DNA from 3 places in the Clostridium acetobutylicum ATCC 824 genome. Region 1 is predicted to be linked to each of the others. Evidence: a T-box and tRNA genes for the amino acid it is inferred to sense, from the RefSeq annotation. Region 1 holds a T-box; the other regions hold tRNA genes.

Region 1 (5,835 bases):
CAACATATAGGTAATAATAAAACTGCATTTACAGTTCCTACAGCTAGTCTTGTTCCTGTTAGTTTATTAGCATTTTGGGCGGGAAATATATATAAAAAGTATAAAGCACATGTTTCGTTAAATATATATTTTGCAATAATAAGCTTAATAGGAATAATTATAAGCTGCCAATTTGTGGGCACTAATATGGGCAACTTTTTTATATATCCGGCGGTATTTTTGGTAAATTCCGTGCTAGGAATATATTTAAATTTGTATTTATCCAAAATATTAGTTGAGAAAAATGCATATAAGATTATTGAAATCATAGGAAAAAATAGTTTAACTATTTTAGCGCTTCATATAATTTGCTTCAAAGCTATTAATTTAGCGCAAATATATATATATAACTTAAGTTACTCTTATTTAAGTCATAGAATAATAAATATGAATAATTTTTGGTGGATTGCTTATTCTATAGTAGGAGTACTTATACCAGTAATTTTGGCTTTGGGCGCAAATAAGGTCTTACTTTTCTTAAAAAAAATAATAAGTAAACAATTAGCATAGGTTAGATGGTTTTGTTCATTTGTACAAGTGTTTTCAAATAAACAAAATCATCCTTTTTAAATTTACACATTATTAAAAATATATATTTTAAAGTTCACACAATTATTACGTATATGTTGTATAATAAATAAATCTAGTATAATCAAGCTTAAAATGCATATAATGCATAAAAGTTTGATGCTATAGAGTTAAATACTAATGTAATAATATTACTTTTATGTAAAAATAAGAGGTGGTGAAAAATCAATGTTGATTGTTAAGGATAATCCTAAATCTCCAGTAGCAGAATCTTATAGAACCTTAAGAAGTAACATTCAGTTTTCAAGTTTCGATGAAGAAATTAGAGTTATACTGGTTACAAGTTCAGGGCCAGGTGAAGGAAAATCAACTACGGCAGCTAATTTAGCACTTGCCATGGCTGAAACAGGAAATCAAGTTTTAATTGTTGACTGCGATTTAAGAAAACCAAGCATACACAAAAAATTTAAATTATCTAATAGTTCTGGTTTATCAAACATAATAGCGGGACAAGCTAAGTTTGAAGATTCGGCTCATTATTTTAATAAGAAACTTTGTGTTTTAACCTCTGGTAAAATACCACCTAATCCTGCAGAAATGCTTGCATCACATAAAATGAAAGAATTCTTAAATGAATCAAAAGGAGTATTTAAATATATAATACTTGATACTCCTCCTATAATAGCAGTAACGGACCCTCAAATTCTTTCTACTATGGTAGATGGTGTGATTTTAGTTGTAAGTTCTGGGGTGGCTGAAATAGAAGCAGCTAAAAGAGCTAAAGAACTTTTAGAAAATGTAAATGCCAACATACTTGGAACAGTTCTTAACAAGGTAAAAGTAGGTAGTAGAGGTTATTACAGTTATTATGGCAACGAAGGTAAAAGGGGAAAGAGGCGTAAAAGAAAAAGGAAACTGTTTAAGTAGAAAAAATAAAAATTTAATGGATTTTTTATCATAAAGCAAGTATTCCTGTAATAGAACAGATAAAAAATAAACTTTTACAAAAAAGCTGTAGTAGTTTTAGCTTAGAGCTACTATAGCTTTTTTACTGAAGCTTTCTAAGTTCTGTTCCATCAGTTTTCATAATGTAATTTGAGTTTCCATCATTAGTCGTTCCGTCGAAGAAAACAAAACTATTTATAACATTTATATTTGATATTTTTGAAATTCTATTAGAATTAAATACTACTTTATTTAAGTTATTGTTATTAATTCTAAAGAATAGATTTCGTTTATTATCACTTGAATATAGCAAATTTCCACTAAAATTTAAGTAATGAGATGAAGTACTGTCTACCTGTTGTTTCTCACTCCCATCATTTTTGATTTTATAAACCGTTCCGTTATCTGAATCATTTGTATAGTATATAAAGTCATTAAAAACATTTATGTAAATTGAAGTGTCATCGTTTAGTTTAGTATCATCTTCTCCGGTATTCTTTATTCTATACAAAGAATTTCCAAGAGTTTCATTTTGATAGTATATATAGTTGTCAACAACTGTGATATAGGAGGAGTATGAATCGTTTAGTTTTTGTCTGTCTGAACCATCAGTTTTTATCTTATATAATTTATTTCCGTCATTTTCATTCTGATAATAAAGATAGCCCTTTGAAAGATTAAGATAAAACACTTTATCATTGGTTAATTTTGAAGTTTTTAAGCTTGACTTATTGATTTTATAAAGTCTCCCTTCATCGGACACATTTCTATAGTAGAGAAAATCCTTATCTGAATTTAAATAGTAGGCTTTGTCAGAGGTTAGCTTTGTTTTATTTGAGCCATCATAATTCATTTTGTATATTCCTGTAGCACCATAGGTTATAGAGTAGTATATGTAATTCGTGTCTTCGCAGGCAGTACCATAGTTGCTAATATTTCCAACGGAATTTCCATTACCATAACAATCTTTTTCATACTTTTCATAAAAAATTTTATTTTTGTTAGGTTTAGGTGTATTGTTTGAGGCTTTACTAATAGTGGTATTTTTGCAACCAGTAGCTAAAAAAAATATTACAAGAGTAACTATTAAGACAATTTTTTTCATAACTAGCACCCCATTTTTGATAAATTTAGTTAATAGTTATATACTATATAAAGTTTAACCAATATTATGATAAGTAAAACACTAAAAAGAAATAGAATACATATCTATCAGAGGTTTTAATTTTATTATGATTAATAAATATACTTATATTAGTGATTTATTGATTAGAAATATAGTTAGAAAAGATAAGGGGCATAGTGACTATAATTGATTCATTTGACATAAATAATATCTTGTAATATAATACGATATAAGCTATAATATATTAATATTAAGGAAAATAGTGTAGAAAGGGAAAAGTACTTTTAGGAAAGCTTATAGAGAGCAAGGAAATGGTGGAAACTTTGCAGCTTAAGTTTAAGGAAAATCACCCTGGAGCTGGAGACTGAAATTATAGTAAGTTTTTTCGTAATTCTGCGTTAAAGAATAGGGTATTAAAAAGTGCCTGAAGATTAAACCATAGGTGGTATATAAGCGAATGTAACTTCGTCCTATTTTAGGGCGGAGTTTTTTATTATATGTGAATGAAAAAATAGGAAAGTTAGTAGTTGTGAAACTTATGTATGTAAGCGAATTCTCTACTAGTTTTTCTATGACTAACGTTTTGGAAAGGAGTTTCATAATGTATAAGAAAGTTGATTCTAGCAAATCGTTTGTTGACATTGAAAGAGACGTACTAAAATTATGGCATGAAAAGGAAATAGTGAAAAAAAGCTTTAACTCAAATCAGGATGGTGAATATTTTAGTTTTTATGATGGTCCACCAACTGCAAATGGAAGACCCCATGTAGGTCATATTATTACAAGAGTAATGAAGGATTTAATTCCAAGATATAAAGTAATGAAGGGCTACAAGGTTCCAAGGAAAGCTGGATGGGATACTCACGGACTTCCTGTAGAGCTTGAGATAGAGAAGAAACTTGGAATTTCAGGAAAACCTCAAATAGAGGAATACGGAATAGAAAAGTTTGTTAAAGAATGTAAGGAGAGTGTTTTCTCATATGTTAGCTTGTGGAAGGATATGTCCGAAAAGCTAGGTTATTGGGTTGACATGGAAAATCCTTATGTAACTTATCACAATGATTATATAGAATCCGTATGGTGGGCTTTAAAACAAATGTGGGATAAGGATCTTTTATATAAAGGTCATAAAATAGTTCCGTATTGCCCTAGGTGTGGAACTGCGCTTTCTTCTCACGAAGTTGCTCAAGGATACAAAGATGTAAAAGAAGCAACAGCTTTTGTTAAATTTAAAGTAAAAGGTGAAGAAAATAAATATATATTAGCATGGACAACAACACCATGGACACTTCCAAGTAACGTAGCACTTGCTATTAATAAGGCTTACGATTACGTAGAGGTTATAAACAATGGAGAGCATTTAATACTTGCAAAAGCACTTTTAACTGTACTTGAAGGAGAATATGAAGTAGTTTCTGAGTTCAAAGGTGAAAAACTTTTGGGAATGGAATATGAACAGCTATTTAAATTTGCAAATCCTGATAAAAAAGCATTTTATGTTGTACACGGTGATTTTGTAACTTTATCAGATGGTACTGGAATAGTTCATATAGCGCCTGCTTATGGTGAAGATGATAACATGCTTGGTAAAAAATACGATTTGCCACTTATAAATTTAGTTAATGGTGAAGGTAAATTTGTGGATGAAGTTGAACCATGGAAGGGATTGTTTGTAAAGAAAGCAGATCCTAAGATTCTTGAATACATGAAGGAAAATGGAACTTTATATAAGTCAGAGAAGTTTACTCACTCATATCCTCACTGCTGGAGATGTGATACACCACTTTTATATTATCCAAGAGATAGCTGGTTTGTAAGAATGACTTCTTTAAGGGATAAACTAGTTGAAAATAATAATAAAATTCACTGGTATCCAGATAACATAAGGACAGGAAGATTTGGTAAGTTCGTTGAAAATGTTATAGACTGGGGTATAAGCAGAGACAGATATTGGGGTACACCACTCCCAATTTGGCAATGTGAATGCGGTCATAGAGATTGCGTTGGAAGTATTGAAGAGCTTAAAGAGAAGGGAATCAATGTTCCAGAAAACATAGAGCTTCATAAACCATACATTGACGAAGTAAAACTTACATGTCCTAAGTGTGGTAAGCCTATGACAAGAACCGAAGAGGTTATAGACTGCTGGTTTGATTCAGGTTCAATGCCTTTTGCACAGCTTCATTATCCTTTTGAAAACAAGGAAGTGTTTGAAAATACCTTCCCAGCACAGTTTATATCAGAAGCTGTTGACCAAACAAGAGGATGGTTCTATACATTGCTTGCAATTTCTACATCAATATTTGATAAGAGCTCTTTTGAAAATTGTATAGTATTAGGTCACGTTCTAGATAAACATGGACTAAAAATGTCAAAGCATAAGGGAAATGTTGTAGATCCATTTGATGTTTTAGATAATCAGGGAGCAGATGCTTGTAGATGGCATTTCTACACATCAAGTGCACCATGGCTTCCAACTAGATTTTCACAGGAAGATGTAGCAGAAACTCAAAGAAAATTTTTAAGTACTTTGTGGAATGTATATTCATTCTATGTACTGTATGCGGAAATAGATAAATTCAATCCAAATGACTATAAGGATTTTGTTTCTGGAAATGTTATGGATAAGTGGATTGTATCTAGGTTAAATACACTTACAAAGGATGTTGGAAATTACCTTGATTCATATGGAATAACTCAAGCAGCGCTTGAAATACAGGATTTTGTAGATGATCTTTCAAATTGGTATGTAAGAAGAAATAGATCAAGATATTGGACTCAAGAGCTTACTGATGATAAGGTAGGAGCATATGTAACTTTATATAGAGTTCTTGTGACTTTGTCAAAGGTTGCAGCACCATTCATACCATTCATGACAGAGCAGATATATCAGAGTTTAGTTACTAGTATAAATGAAGGTGCAGAGGAAAGCGTACATCTTTGTAAATGGCCTGAATACGATGAAAGTCTCATAGATAGCAGTCTTGAAGAGGAAATGAAGCTTGCTATATCAATAGTTAAGCTTGGAAGAAGTGCTAGAAATGGAGCTAATATTAAAAACAGACAGCCACTTTATGAAATGCGTGTAAGTACAAAAGCTCTTCCAGATTATTATGGAGATATAATAAGAGATGAACTTAATGTTAAAAAGGTAGAGTTTGGCGCAGATCTTTCTAAATATGTTAACTTTGAAATAA
Region 2 (5,835 bases), 150 kb from region 1:
GCGACCGTACTTCCCAGGCGGAATACTTATTGTGTTAACTGCGGCACAGAAGGAGTCGATACCTCCTACACCTAGTATTCATCGTTTACGGCGTGGACTACCAGGGTATCTAATCCTGTTTGCTCCCCACGCTTTCATGCCTCAGCGTCAGTTACAGTCCAGAAGGCCGCCTTCGCCACTGGTATTCTTCCTAATCTCTACGCATTTCACCGCTACACTAGGAATTCTGCCTTCCTCTCCTGCACTCCAGACATCCAGTTTGAAATGCAGCCCCCAAGTTAAGCCCGGGGATTTCACATCTCACTTAAATATCCGCCTACACATCCTTTACGCCCAGTAAATCCGGACAACGCTTGCCACCTACGTATTACCGCGGCTGCTGGCACGTAGTTAGCCGTGGCTTCCTCCTATGGTACCGTCATTATCGTCCCATAAGACAGAGTTTTACGATCCGAAGACCTTCATCACTCACGCGGCGTTGCTGCATCAGGGTTTCCCCCATTGTGCAATATTCCCCACTGCTGCCTCCCGTAGGAGTCTGGACCGTGTCTCAGTTCCAATGTGGCCGATCACCCTCTCAGGTCGGCTACGCATCGAAGCCTTGGTGAGCCGTTACCTCACCAACAAGCTAATGCGCCGCGGGTCCATCTCATAGCGAATAAATCCTTTGGCTCAAGAATCATGCGATTCTCGAGTATTATGCGGTATTAATCTTCCTTTCGAAAGGCTATTCCCCACTATGAGGTAGGTTACCCACGTGTTACTCACCCGTCCGCCGCTGGGAACCGAAGTTCCCCGCTCGACTTGCATGTGTTAAGCACGCCGCCAGCGTTCGTCCTGAGCCAGGATCAAACTCTCAATTTAAAAGTTTTGATATAATACAGATGCTAATCTGTATTCCTTTAGCTCATCGCTAAATTTATTTAAATAGAATAAATTCTATTCAAAAGAATTGCTGGTTCTTTAATTCTCTGTTTAATTTTAAAAGTTCAATTGTTCGCTGCACTCAGACAGCTTAATTATAATAACATCTACATTTAATCTTGTCAACTACTTTTTTCGTTTTTAAGATTGAATGTTGTCGCTTAGTGCGGCGACATGTAATATAATATCACATAGTGTATTATATACTTTTATTATTAACATCATTTAAGATAAATATACCTCTTTCTCTCTGTTTTTTTACATTATACTCAATATTTCTTATATTGATACTCAAGGAGTAGTTTATGACATAATTTTGAAAATAAGACCCTAAAACGACAAAACAAGGTATACTAAAAAACAAATATAAACTTAGTATGCCTTGTTTTTACCTTCTTATACTATTATATAAAAAAAAGAGCAGCCATCACTGACTGTTCTTTTTGGTGGAGAATAAGAGATTCGAACTCTTGACCCCCTGCGTGCAAGGCAGGTGCTCTCCCAGCTGAGCTAATCCCCCATGGTGGACCTTCAGGGACTCGAACCCCGGACCGACCGGTTATGAGCCGGTTGCTCTAACCAACTGAGCTAAAGATCCATTTCCTAGCAACAATTTAAATATTGTTAGTTAAATCACTTGCTAGGCTAAACCGTAGCAAACAACTTACAGTAAGATATTATAGATCATTTAAATATGTTTGTCAACAGTATTTTTTAAAAAAGTTTAAAATTTATATTTTTTTGTTTTTCCTACTTTAAGTTGTTTACTATTTCTTTAAACTTATTACCTCTCACTTCAAAATTAGGAAAAGAATCAAAGCTTGCACATGCTGGTGATAATGTTACAATATCCCCATTAGTAGCTACCTTTTTAGCTTCACATACAGCCTCTTCTAAATTATCTGATAGTATTATAGGTAATTTTATATTTTTCTCACAAATAACCTTGTCAAAAGTTTCTTTTATTTTATTCTTTGTAGCTCCCATTAAAATTAGTACCTTTATTTTGTCATACCCTTTTTCTGCAAGTGGCTCAAAAGGAATGTGTTTATCATATCCTCCTGCTATAAGTATAACTGGTCTTTCATAAGCATTAAGTCCTGAAATAGTTCTTGTAGGACTTGATGCTATTGAATCATTATAATACTTTACTCCATCTAATTCTCTTACAAATTCACGCCTATGCTCTACTCCAGCAAAATTCATTGCTACTTTTATCATACTTTCTTTTGACACATCCTTGCTCACTGCACAAAACGCTGCCATAAAGTTTTTTACATTATCCATTCCCTTTATTTTTATATCATCCTTGTTGCATATTTTATTTTCAAATAAATATATATTTCCATCTTGTTTATTATAATATGCTCCATTTTTGACCTTTTCGTTTCTGCTAAATTTCAACAAATCTCCTAAAGCTTCGCTCTCCATATTATTTGTTATTTCGTTGTCTCTGTTTATTATCAGAACATTACCTTTGCTTTGATGGGTAAATATATTTTTCTTTGCATTTATATATTCCTCCATGTTCTTGTGTATATCAAGATGATTAGGACTAAGATTTGTAACAACTGCTACTTCAGGTGAAACATCTATTGTCATAAGTTGAAAACTAGATAATTCTAATACTACTTTATCCTTTGTAGAAACCTCTTTTATTTTTGAAAACAAAGGTGTTCCTATATTACCTCCAACCCACGTTTTATAACCTTCTTCTTTAAGCATATTATATATAAGTGTAGTAGTTGTAGTCTTTCCATCGCTACCTGTTACACCAAAAATTTTAGCTGGGCAATATTTTATAAACTCTTCCATTTCTGATGTTATATATGCACCCTCTTGTTTTGCTTTCACTAATGCTTCGCTGTCTATTCTCATGGACGGTGTTTTAAATACTACATCAAAGCCTTTTAATGCAGATAAATAATTCTCTCCAAGCTCAAACTTTACGTTCTCACTTGAAAATTCATTAATTACTTCATCACCTAATTCTTCTTTTGTTTTTCTATCAAACGCAGTTATCTCAGCTCCTAATTTACTTAGAAAATGTATAAGTGGTCTATTACTTATTCCCATTCCAACAACTGCAGTTTTTTTATTTTTTATAAATTTCACAAATTCATTAAAATCTCTTTTCATATCGCTAAATCCTCCCATTTCAGATTCAATTATATCACTTTACAAAACTATAACAAATAGAAATTTTACATCTAAAATATTAACAGTAATTGCTTTATAGTGACACTTTACATAAAAAATATATATTTTTTATGTAAAGTATTGAAAAATATTAATATATTGTGCTATAATATAGAAGTGCCGTAAGGAAAACATTAATATAATTCCCCAAGTTTTAATTGAACATATAACATATCCCCATGATTAAACCCTATTTTGCCGGATTTTAGTATCCGGCTTTTTCTTTTTGTACAAGCTTTTAAAATAAAGGACTTTCTATATTACAAACCTCAACAGTTTTTATAAGAAAATCCTTTACTTTATTAAATAATCTATTTTATTTTTTCTTCTAAGTATTTTTCTAACTCTTCAATTTTAACTCTTACCTGACTCATGCTGTCTCTATCTCTTATAGTAACCGCTTCATCTTCTAAAGTGTCAAAATCAACAGTTATACAATAAGGTGTTCCTATTTCATCCTGTCTTCTATATCTCTTACCAATACTTCCTGTTTCATCATATTCAATGTTAAATTTAGAACTAATCTTACTATATACATCTAAAGCTTTTTCAGATAACTTCTTACTTAAAGGAAGAACTGCAGCTTTAATAGGTGCAATTTGTGGATGAAAATGTAATACTATTCTTTGATCTCCACCTTCAAGTTCTTCTTCATCGTAGGCATCAATTAAAAATGCAAGTGCAACTCTATCTGCTCCTAAAGAAGGCTCTATTACATATGGAACATATTTCTCATTAGTTGATGGATCTAAATAATTCATATCCTCTCCTGAATGGTCCATATGTTTCTTAAGGTCATAATCTGTTCTATCAGCTACGCCCCAAAGCTCGCCCCAACCAAATGGGAATTTATACTCTATATCTGAAGTTGCTTTACTATAGAATACTAATTCTTCTGCTGAATGATCCCTAAATCTTAAATTTTCTTTATTAATGCCTAAATCCAACAAGAAACTCCAGCAATAATCTTTCCAATATTTAAACCACTCTAAATCTGTTCCAGGTTTACAGAAAAACTCTAATTCCATTTGCTCAAATTCTCTAGTTCTGAATGTAAAGTTTCCAGGTGTTATTTCATTTCTAAAAGCTTTACCTATCTGTCCTATTCCAAAAGGAACTTTTTTTCTTGATGATCTCTGAACATTTTTAAAGTTAACAAATATACCTTGTGCTGTTTCTGGTCTTAAGTATATTTCTGATGAAGCATCTTCTGTTACTCCTTGGAAAGTTTTAAACATAAGATTAAACTTTCTGATACTAGTAAAGTTCTCTTTACCACATTTAGGACATTTAATATGTTTATCCTTTATGAAGTTTTCTAGTTTTTCATTTGACCATCCATCAGCACTCGCCACTTCGGCTCCCTGCTCTGTTAAATAGTCCTCAACAATTTTATCTGCTCTAAACCTTGATTTACATTCTTTACAGTCCATTAGAGGATCTGAAAAGCCTCCAAGATGACCAGACGCTACCCAAACTTCGCTGTTCATTAATATAGCACAATCAAGTCCTACATTATATGTATTATCCTGCACAAACTTTTTCCACCATAATTTTTTTACATTGTTTTTCAGTTCCACACCTAGAGGACCATAATCCCATGAATTTGCAAGACCACCGTATATTTCAGATCCAGCAAAAACAAATCCTCTATTTTTCGCCAAAGAAACTATTTTGTCCATAGTCTTTTCATCTTTCATTTGCTTTTACCTCCTAATATAATTTTATAAAAATAAAAAAGACTATCACCTCAAAGGGACGAAATTACTTCCGCGGTTCCACCCTTATTGGCAATAGCCCTGCTTTTCTTTTAAAAATACTCGAAAGACTCCACTACTGAATTTTCTTGACCGTTTACACCCTCCACAGCCTCTCTTTGAAGAAAATACAATTTCTATCTTTGTCATTGTATAGATATTAAATTATCAAAAAATAAAATGGCTCCGCGAAAAGGATTCGAACCTTCAACCTATCGGTTAACAGCCGAGTGCTCCACCGTTGAGCTATCGCGGAATGTTCCATGTCTTGACTACGAATATTATTATATCATATCCACACATAATGTCAACACTTTTTTTAAACTTTTTTTCCTTAAATCATATTTAATAGCTTTTTTTCAATTAGTTACATAGGTATAGCATTCCAAAGCACCCATAAATAAAAGACGGCAGACACTATTTAAGCTTTCTGCCGTCTTTTATTACTAATCTCTATTTGGTGTTGGTTTCATTGTTGGGAATAATATTACGTCTCTTATAGATGGTGAATCTGTAAGGAACATTACTAATCTATCCATTCCCATTCCCATTCCCCCTGTAGGAGGCATACCTATTTCAAGTGCATTTATGAAGTCATCATCCATCTGATATGCTTCATCGTCACCCAATTCTCTTTCTTTAAGCTGCTGCATAAATCTATCCTTTTGTACTATAGGATCATTAAGCTCAGAATATGCATTACATATTTCTCTACCATATATAAATCCTTCAAATCTTTCGGTGTACTCTGGATTTCCTCTCTTTTTCTTTGTAAGAGGTGAAATTTCTACAGGATAATCACATACAAAAGTAGGCTGTATTAGCTTCTTTTCACCATATTCTTCAAATAAAGCGTTTAGAATGTCTCCCTTTGTACAATCTTTTAATTCCTTCTTTAACTCTAATTTCTTTTCTTTTGCAATTTCCCTTGCTTCCTCATCAGTCTTTACTGTAG
Region 3 (5,835 bases), 770 kb from region 1:
AATTTTGAACTATTTCAGCCGTTATGCTTTGGCCTATAATTAATATTAGTATAGCTACTATTGATACAAATATAGGCTTAATTTTATATTTGATTATGCTTGTAAAAATAACAACTGATGATACTATAGCTGCTGCAATTATAATTACGTAAAATACAAGTGATACATGTATGTCTGTATATCCTCCACCATATACAACACCACGTGGAGAATAAACTAAATTAAATGACCTTATAGCATAACCTACTGCTACCAAAAACATTATCAAACCTGAAATTATAGCAAACTGCCTACCTGCAAAGTCACTTAATCCCTTAAAAAATTCCTTGAAACTAATATTAATACCACCAATATTTCTATTATAAACTCTATCTCTTAAACTTAATACTATATAGAGAATAACTGTAAGTACAGCCATAAATATTAGAAATAACAGCATGACTCCATACAATGATTCTATAAGTGGCAATCTAAATACATAAAACGATACATCAAGATTAAAAATAGGATCCTTGATATTAAAACTATTCCCACTAGTAAACTGTAGTATTCTATACCAATATACTGAAGACGTAAAGTATGCGACAAAAAAAGATGCTATAACATCAATTACAATAGCTACTCTTTTTTTTAATTTTTCAGTTTTTACATTAACTTCAACAACCTTATTCCATTTTATAATTATTTTCCTTATACTTTTATAATAAAACCAAAGTCCAGTATATATAATAATAAAAATAGGAATCATAAGTTTTAATATAGCAGCAAGCTTTGTAAAATACACAGACGTATATCCTATTTCTTTAAACCATTCTAAATTAATTATAAAGTCTGTTACCTTACCAAATGAACCAACTATAACTAATAAGAATAAAATTATAGTTACAATAGTAACTTTCTTCTTCAAAAAACTCACCTCATATTTTTTATTTCTAATCAGATATTATGTAGTTCTTTCTAGTCAATTCATCTACAATATTATTCATATCCTCTTCGTTATCAGTTCTTATTGTATGAAGGTGAACTCCTCCTGTAAGAATTGAAAGAGGTTCTGCACTATAATCTCTAATTTTATTCATAAAGTTTTTTACATCAAAAAGTGTTCTAATCATAAGTATTCCTCTTATTTCTCCATAAAGAGGATGTTCTATAATTACATCTTCTACAACTCCTCCAAACTTAATAACAGAATTAAGTTCATCTTCTATTGCATTTCTCTCATGTACTACTGCAAGAACTCTCTTTATAGAATTAGAATTATTTTTATTAATTATATATCCTTTAGGCGTTGCAATTATTTTGTGTCCTTTTGCTCTAAGTATTGCTATATCTTTTACAATCACTTGTCTTGTCACACCTAATTCTCTTGCTAGGGTACTTCCCTTAATAGGCTCATCATTATTTTCTAATTTGTTTTTTATATTTTCTCTTCTTTCTTCAGAAATCATTTTATATCACCATATCTTACTCCATATTTATATATTTAATTTTACCATAAACACTAAAAATATAGTTCTCAAATTAATTTTTATCATCATATTTTTTTAATATATTAAGTTTTAAATTATTATTAATACTATTATTATGATGATTTTTTACTAGAAATAATACTTCTTCATTTTCTATATCTTTTAATATATAATAACCTATATCTCCATGATTATAATAGCAATTAACCTTTTTTAATTTACTTAACCTTTTTAATTTTCCTTTAGTTATAAAATCTAATATAACTAATATTGATTTATCTATTAAGTTAAGCTTTACATATATTTTACCTATATCATGTAAAAGCGCCGCTTTTATTATATCTTTTTGATTACATATCTTCTCAACATCTCTTGCAACATTTATAGAATGTTTTTGCTCATGGATAGATAGTTTATAAAATAATTCTTTTTCATTTGTATTTAAACTCTTTTCAATATATAATTTATCATCATCACTAATATACGAAGACACATATTTAAAAAATTGATTTATTCTCCCTTTAATCAATGTATCTCCTCCTCTTTATATTTACTTAAAATTATATAATGAATAAAATAAAAAAGATAGCAGTTTTATCTGCTATCTTTTTTATGGTGGAGAATAAGAGATTCGAACTCTTGACCCCCTGCGTGCAAGGCAGGTGCTCTCCCAGCTGAGCTAATCCCCCATGGTGGACCTTCAGGGACTCGAACCCCGGACCGACCGGTTATGAGCCGGTTGCTCTAACCAACTGAGCTAAAGATCCATTACCCGGCAATGACCTACTCTCCCACAGGGCTGCCCCTGCAGTACCATCGGCGCTTTGGTTCTTAACCTTCGTGTTCGGTATGGGAACGGGTGTTACAACCAAGCTATGGTCACCGGATTAATTTATTTAGTTTTTGAAAGCATTTGTACTTTCAAAATTGCATAGTAATCTTAATATATTTACCTTTATATTGGTCAAGCCCTCGACCTATTAGTATCAGTCAGCTTAAAATGTTACCATTCTTACACCTCTGACCTATCACCTGTTGTTCTTACAGGGGTCTTACTAACTTATGTTATGGGAAATCTAATCTTGAGGTGGGCTTCACGCTTAGATGCCTTCAGCGTTTATCCCTTCCCGACATAGCTACCCAGCCGTGCCTTTGGTAAGACAACTGGTACACCAGAGGTCAGTCCATCCCGGTCCTCTCGTACTAAGGACAGCTCCTCTCAAATTTCCTTCGCCCGCGACGGATAGGGACCGAACTGTCTCACGACGTTCTGAACCCAGCTCGCGTGCCGCTTTAATGGGCGAACAGCCCAACCCTTGGGACCTACTTCAGCCCCAGGATGCGACGAGCCGACATCGAGGTGCCAAACCTCCCCGTCGATGTGGACTCTTGGGGGAGATCAGCCTGTTATCCCCGAGGTAGCTTTTATCCGTTGAGCGATGACCCTCCCACGAGGTGTCACCGGATCACTAAGCCCGACTTTCGTCTCTGCTCCACTTGTTTGTGTCGCAGTCAGGCTCCCTTCTGCCTTTGCACTCTACGCGCGGTTTCCAACCGCGCTGAGGGAACCTTTGGGCGCCTCCGTTACTTTTTAGGAGGCGACCGCCCCAGTCAAACTGCCCTCCTAGCTATGTCCCGTGACCAGTTTCATGGCCTCCGGTTAGAACCCCAGTACTGTCAGGGTGGTATCCCAAAGACGACTCCACAATCCCTGACGGAACTGCTTCCAAGTCTCCCACCTATTCTGTACAGACAATACCGAGATTCAATGCTAAGATACAGTAAAGCTCTACGGGGTCTTTCCGTCCAATCGCGGGTAGCAAGCATCTTCACTTGCACTACAATTTCGCCGGATTTGCTGTTGAGACAGTGCCCAAATCATTACGCCATTCGTGCGGGTCGGAACTTACCCGACAAGGAATTTCGCTACCTTAGGACCGTTATAGTTACGGCCGCCGTTTACTGGGGCTTAAGTTCATGCCTTCGCTTGCGCTAAGCATTCCCCTTAACCTTCCAGCACCGGGCAGGCGTCAGCTCCTATACTTCAGCTTTCGCTTTAGCAGAAACCTGTGTTTTTGATAAACAGTTGCTTGGGCCTATTCTCTGCGACCTACTCTCGTAGGCACCCCTTCTCCCGAAGTTACGGGGTCAATTTGCCGAGTTCCTTAACAGCAATTCTTCCGATGGTCTTAGGATTCTCTCCTCACCTACCTGTGTCGGTTTGCGGTACGGGCACAGAGCTCCTGGATAGAGACTTTTCTTGGCAGCATGAAATCAGATATTTCGGTAGTAAACTACCTCACCATTACACCCCAGACTTAACGAAAGACGGATTTTCCTATCTTTCATCCTCAGTGCTTAGACGTACTTCCAATAACGTACGCATATCCTATCCTCCTGCGTCATCCCATTTCTCATAACGTTATTCTGCGGTATCCGAATATCAACCGATTGTCCATCACCTACGCCTTTCGGCCTCGGCTTAGGTCCCGACTTACCCTGGGCGGACGAACCTTCCCCAGGAAACCTTAGGTTTTCGACCACTAAGATTCTCACTTAGTTCTCGCTACTTATGCCAGCATACTCTCTCCTGTACAGTCCACCGCTCCTTTCGGTACGACTTCAGCCCATACAGGATGCTCCTCTACCACTTGTACGAAGTACAAGTTCACAGCTTCGGTGTTAGATTTTAGCCCCGGACATTTTCGGCGCAGGATCTCTTGACTAGTGAGCTATTACGCACTCTTTTAATGTATGGCTGCTTCTGAGCCAACATCCTAGTTGTCTTAGAAATCCCACATCCTTTACCACTTAATCTATACTTTGGGACCTTAGCTGGTGATCTGGGCTGTTTCCCTTTTGACTACGGATCTTATCATTCGCAGTCTGACTACCATGATTCAAGTATCCAGCATTCGGAGTTTGATAAAGTTCGGTAACTGTTGTCAGCCCCTACCTCATTCAGTGCTCTACCTCCGGTACTCATTCATGGCGCTAGCCCTAAAGCTATTTCGAGGAGAACCAGCTATATCCGAGTTCGATTGGAATTTCTCCCCTATCCACAGCTCATCCCATGGTTTTTCAACACCATTGTGGTTCGGGCCTCCACGGAATTTTACTTCCGCTTCACCCTGGCCATGGATAGGTCACCCGGTTTCGGGTCTACAGCATGCAACTATACGCCCTATTCAGACTTGGTTTCCCTTCGGCTGCGCACCTTAAGTGCTTAACCTTGCTGCATACCGTAACTCGCTGGCTCGTTCTACAAAAAGCACATCATCACACATTAACGTGTTTTGATCGGTTGTGGACACACGGTTTCAGGTTCTATTTCACTCCCCTCCTGGGGTTCTTTTCACCTTTCCCTCACGGTACTTCTTCACTATCGGTCACTAGGTAGTATTTAGCCTTGGGAGGTGGTCCTCCCAGCTTCCCACAAGGTTTCACGTGTCTCGTGGTACTCTGGTACAGATCGGGCTTTTTTCTCTTTTTACCTACAGGACTATTACCTTCTATGGTTTAACTTTCCAGAAATCTTCGGTTAAGATATAAAGCTTTAATGATCTGACCGCAACCCCGGAAACAAGTTTCCGGTTTGGGCTCTTTCCGTTTCGCTCGCCGCTACTAAGGAAATCGATTTTTCTTTCTCTTCCTCCAGGTACTTAGATGTTTCAGTTCCCCGGGTTTACCTCTATATACCTATGAATTCAGTATACAGTTCATGGGGTTACCCATGAGAGTTTCCTCATTCGGAAATCTTCGGTTCACAGGCTATTTGCGCCTACCCGAAGCTTATCGCAGCTTATCACGTCCTTCATCGGCTCCTAGTGCCAAGGCATTCACCATGCGCCCTTTGTAGCTTGACCTTAAGTAAATATATTTAAATTCAAACAACAAAGAATTAACTTTGCCTTGCTTTAGAGTATTACTCTATATTGATTACTATGCAATTTTCAAAGTACAAATTTAGAGAGAATTAAACTCTCAAAATTAAACAGAGAACAAAGAACCTTCATGGAAATTACATTTCCATGTCGACTCCTTAGAAAGGAGGTGATCCAGCCGCAGGTTCTCCTACGGCTACCTTGTTACGACTTCACCCCAATTATCAACCCCACCTTCGACCGCTGGTTCCAAAAGGTTACCTCACGGGCTTCGGGTGTTGCCGACTCTCATGGTGTGACGGGCGGTGTGTACAAGACCCGGGAACGTATTCACCGCGACATTCTGATTCGCGATTACTAGCAACTCCGGCTTCATGTAGGCGAGTTTCAGCCTACAATCCGAACTGGGATGGGGTTTTGAGTTTTGCTCCACCTTGCGGTATTGCATCTTTTTGTCCCCACCATTGTAGCACGTGTGTAGC

The links. The T-box of region 1 lies ahead of ileS (isoleucine--tRNA ligase). A T-box ahead of a tRNA ligase gene usually reads a tRNA of that ligase, here a tRNA-Ile.
Region 2: it encodes a tRNA-Ile, which carries the amino acid that the T-box ahead of ileS (isoleucine--tRNA ligase) is inferred to sense. The anticodon was not compared.
Region 3: it encodes a tRNA-Ile, which carries the amino acid that the T-box ahead of ileS (isoleucine--tRNA ligase) is inferred to sense. The anticodon was not compared.

The regions. Positions count from the first base shown of each region.
Region 1 covers NC_003030.1:3,185,467-3,191,301, reverse strand. Annotated here, with positions in the region: gene CA_RS15630 (acyltransferase family protein) at 1-549, shown strand, start outside; gene CA_RS15625 (CpsD/CapB family tyrosine-protein kinase) at 796-1,494, shown strand; gene CA_RS15620 (DUF5050 domain-containing protein) at 1,616-2,617, opposite strand; T-box leader at 2,895-3,114, shown strand; gene ileS (isoleucine--tRNA ligase) at 3,240-5,835, shown strand, end outside.
Region 2 covers NC_003030.1:3,336,593-3,342,427, forward strand. Annotated here, with positions in the region: rRNA gene CA_RS16410 (16S ribosomal RNA) at 1-864, opposite strand, end outside; tRNA gene CA_RS16420 (tRNA-Ala) at 1,369-1,444, opposite strand; tRNA gene CA_RS16425 (tRNA-Ile) at 1,446-1,522, opposite strand; gene murD (UDP-N-acetylmuramoyl-L-alanine--D-glutamate ligase) at 1,675-3,063, opposite strand; gene CA_RS16435 (glycine--tRNA ligase) at 3,435-4,823, opposite strand; tRNA gene CA_RS16440 (tRNA-Asn) at 5,062-5,136, opposite strand; gene lysS (lysine--tRNA ligase) at 5,327-5,835, opposite strand, start outside.
Region 3 covers NC_003030.1:10,898-16,732, reverse strand. Annotated here, with positions in the region: gene CA_RS00075 (UPF0182 family protein) at 1-907, opposite strand, end outside; gene CA_RS00070 (transcription repressor NadR) at 933-1,448, opposite strand; gene CA_RS00065 (HD domain-containing protein) at 1,522-1,998, opposite strand; tRNA gene CA_RS00060 (tRNA-Ala) at 2,083-2,158, opposite strand; tRNA gene CA_RS00055 (tRNA-Ile) at 2,160-2,236, opposite strand; rRNA gene rrf (5S ribosomal RNA) at 2,240-2,356, opposite strand; rRNA gene CA_RS00045 (23S ribosomal RNA) at 2,430-5,335, opposite strand; rRNA gene CA_RS00040 (16S ribosomal RNA) at 5,516-5,835, opposite strand, start outside.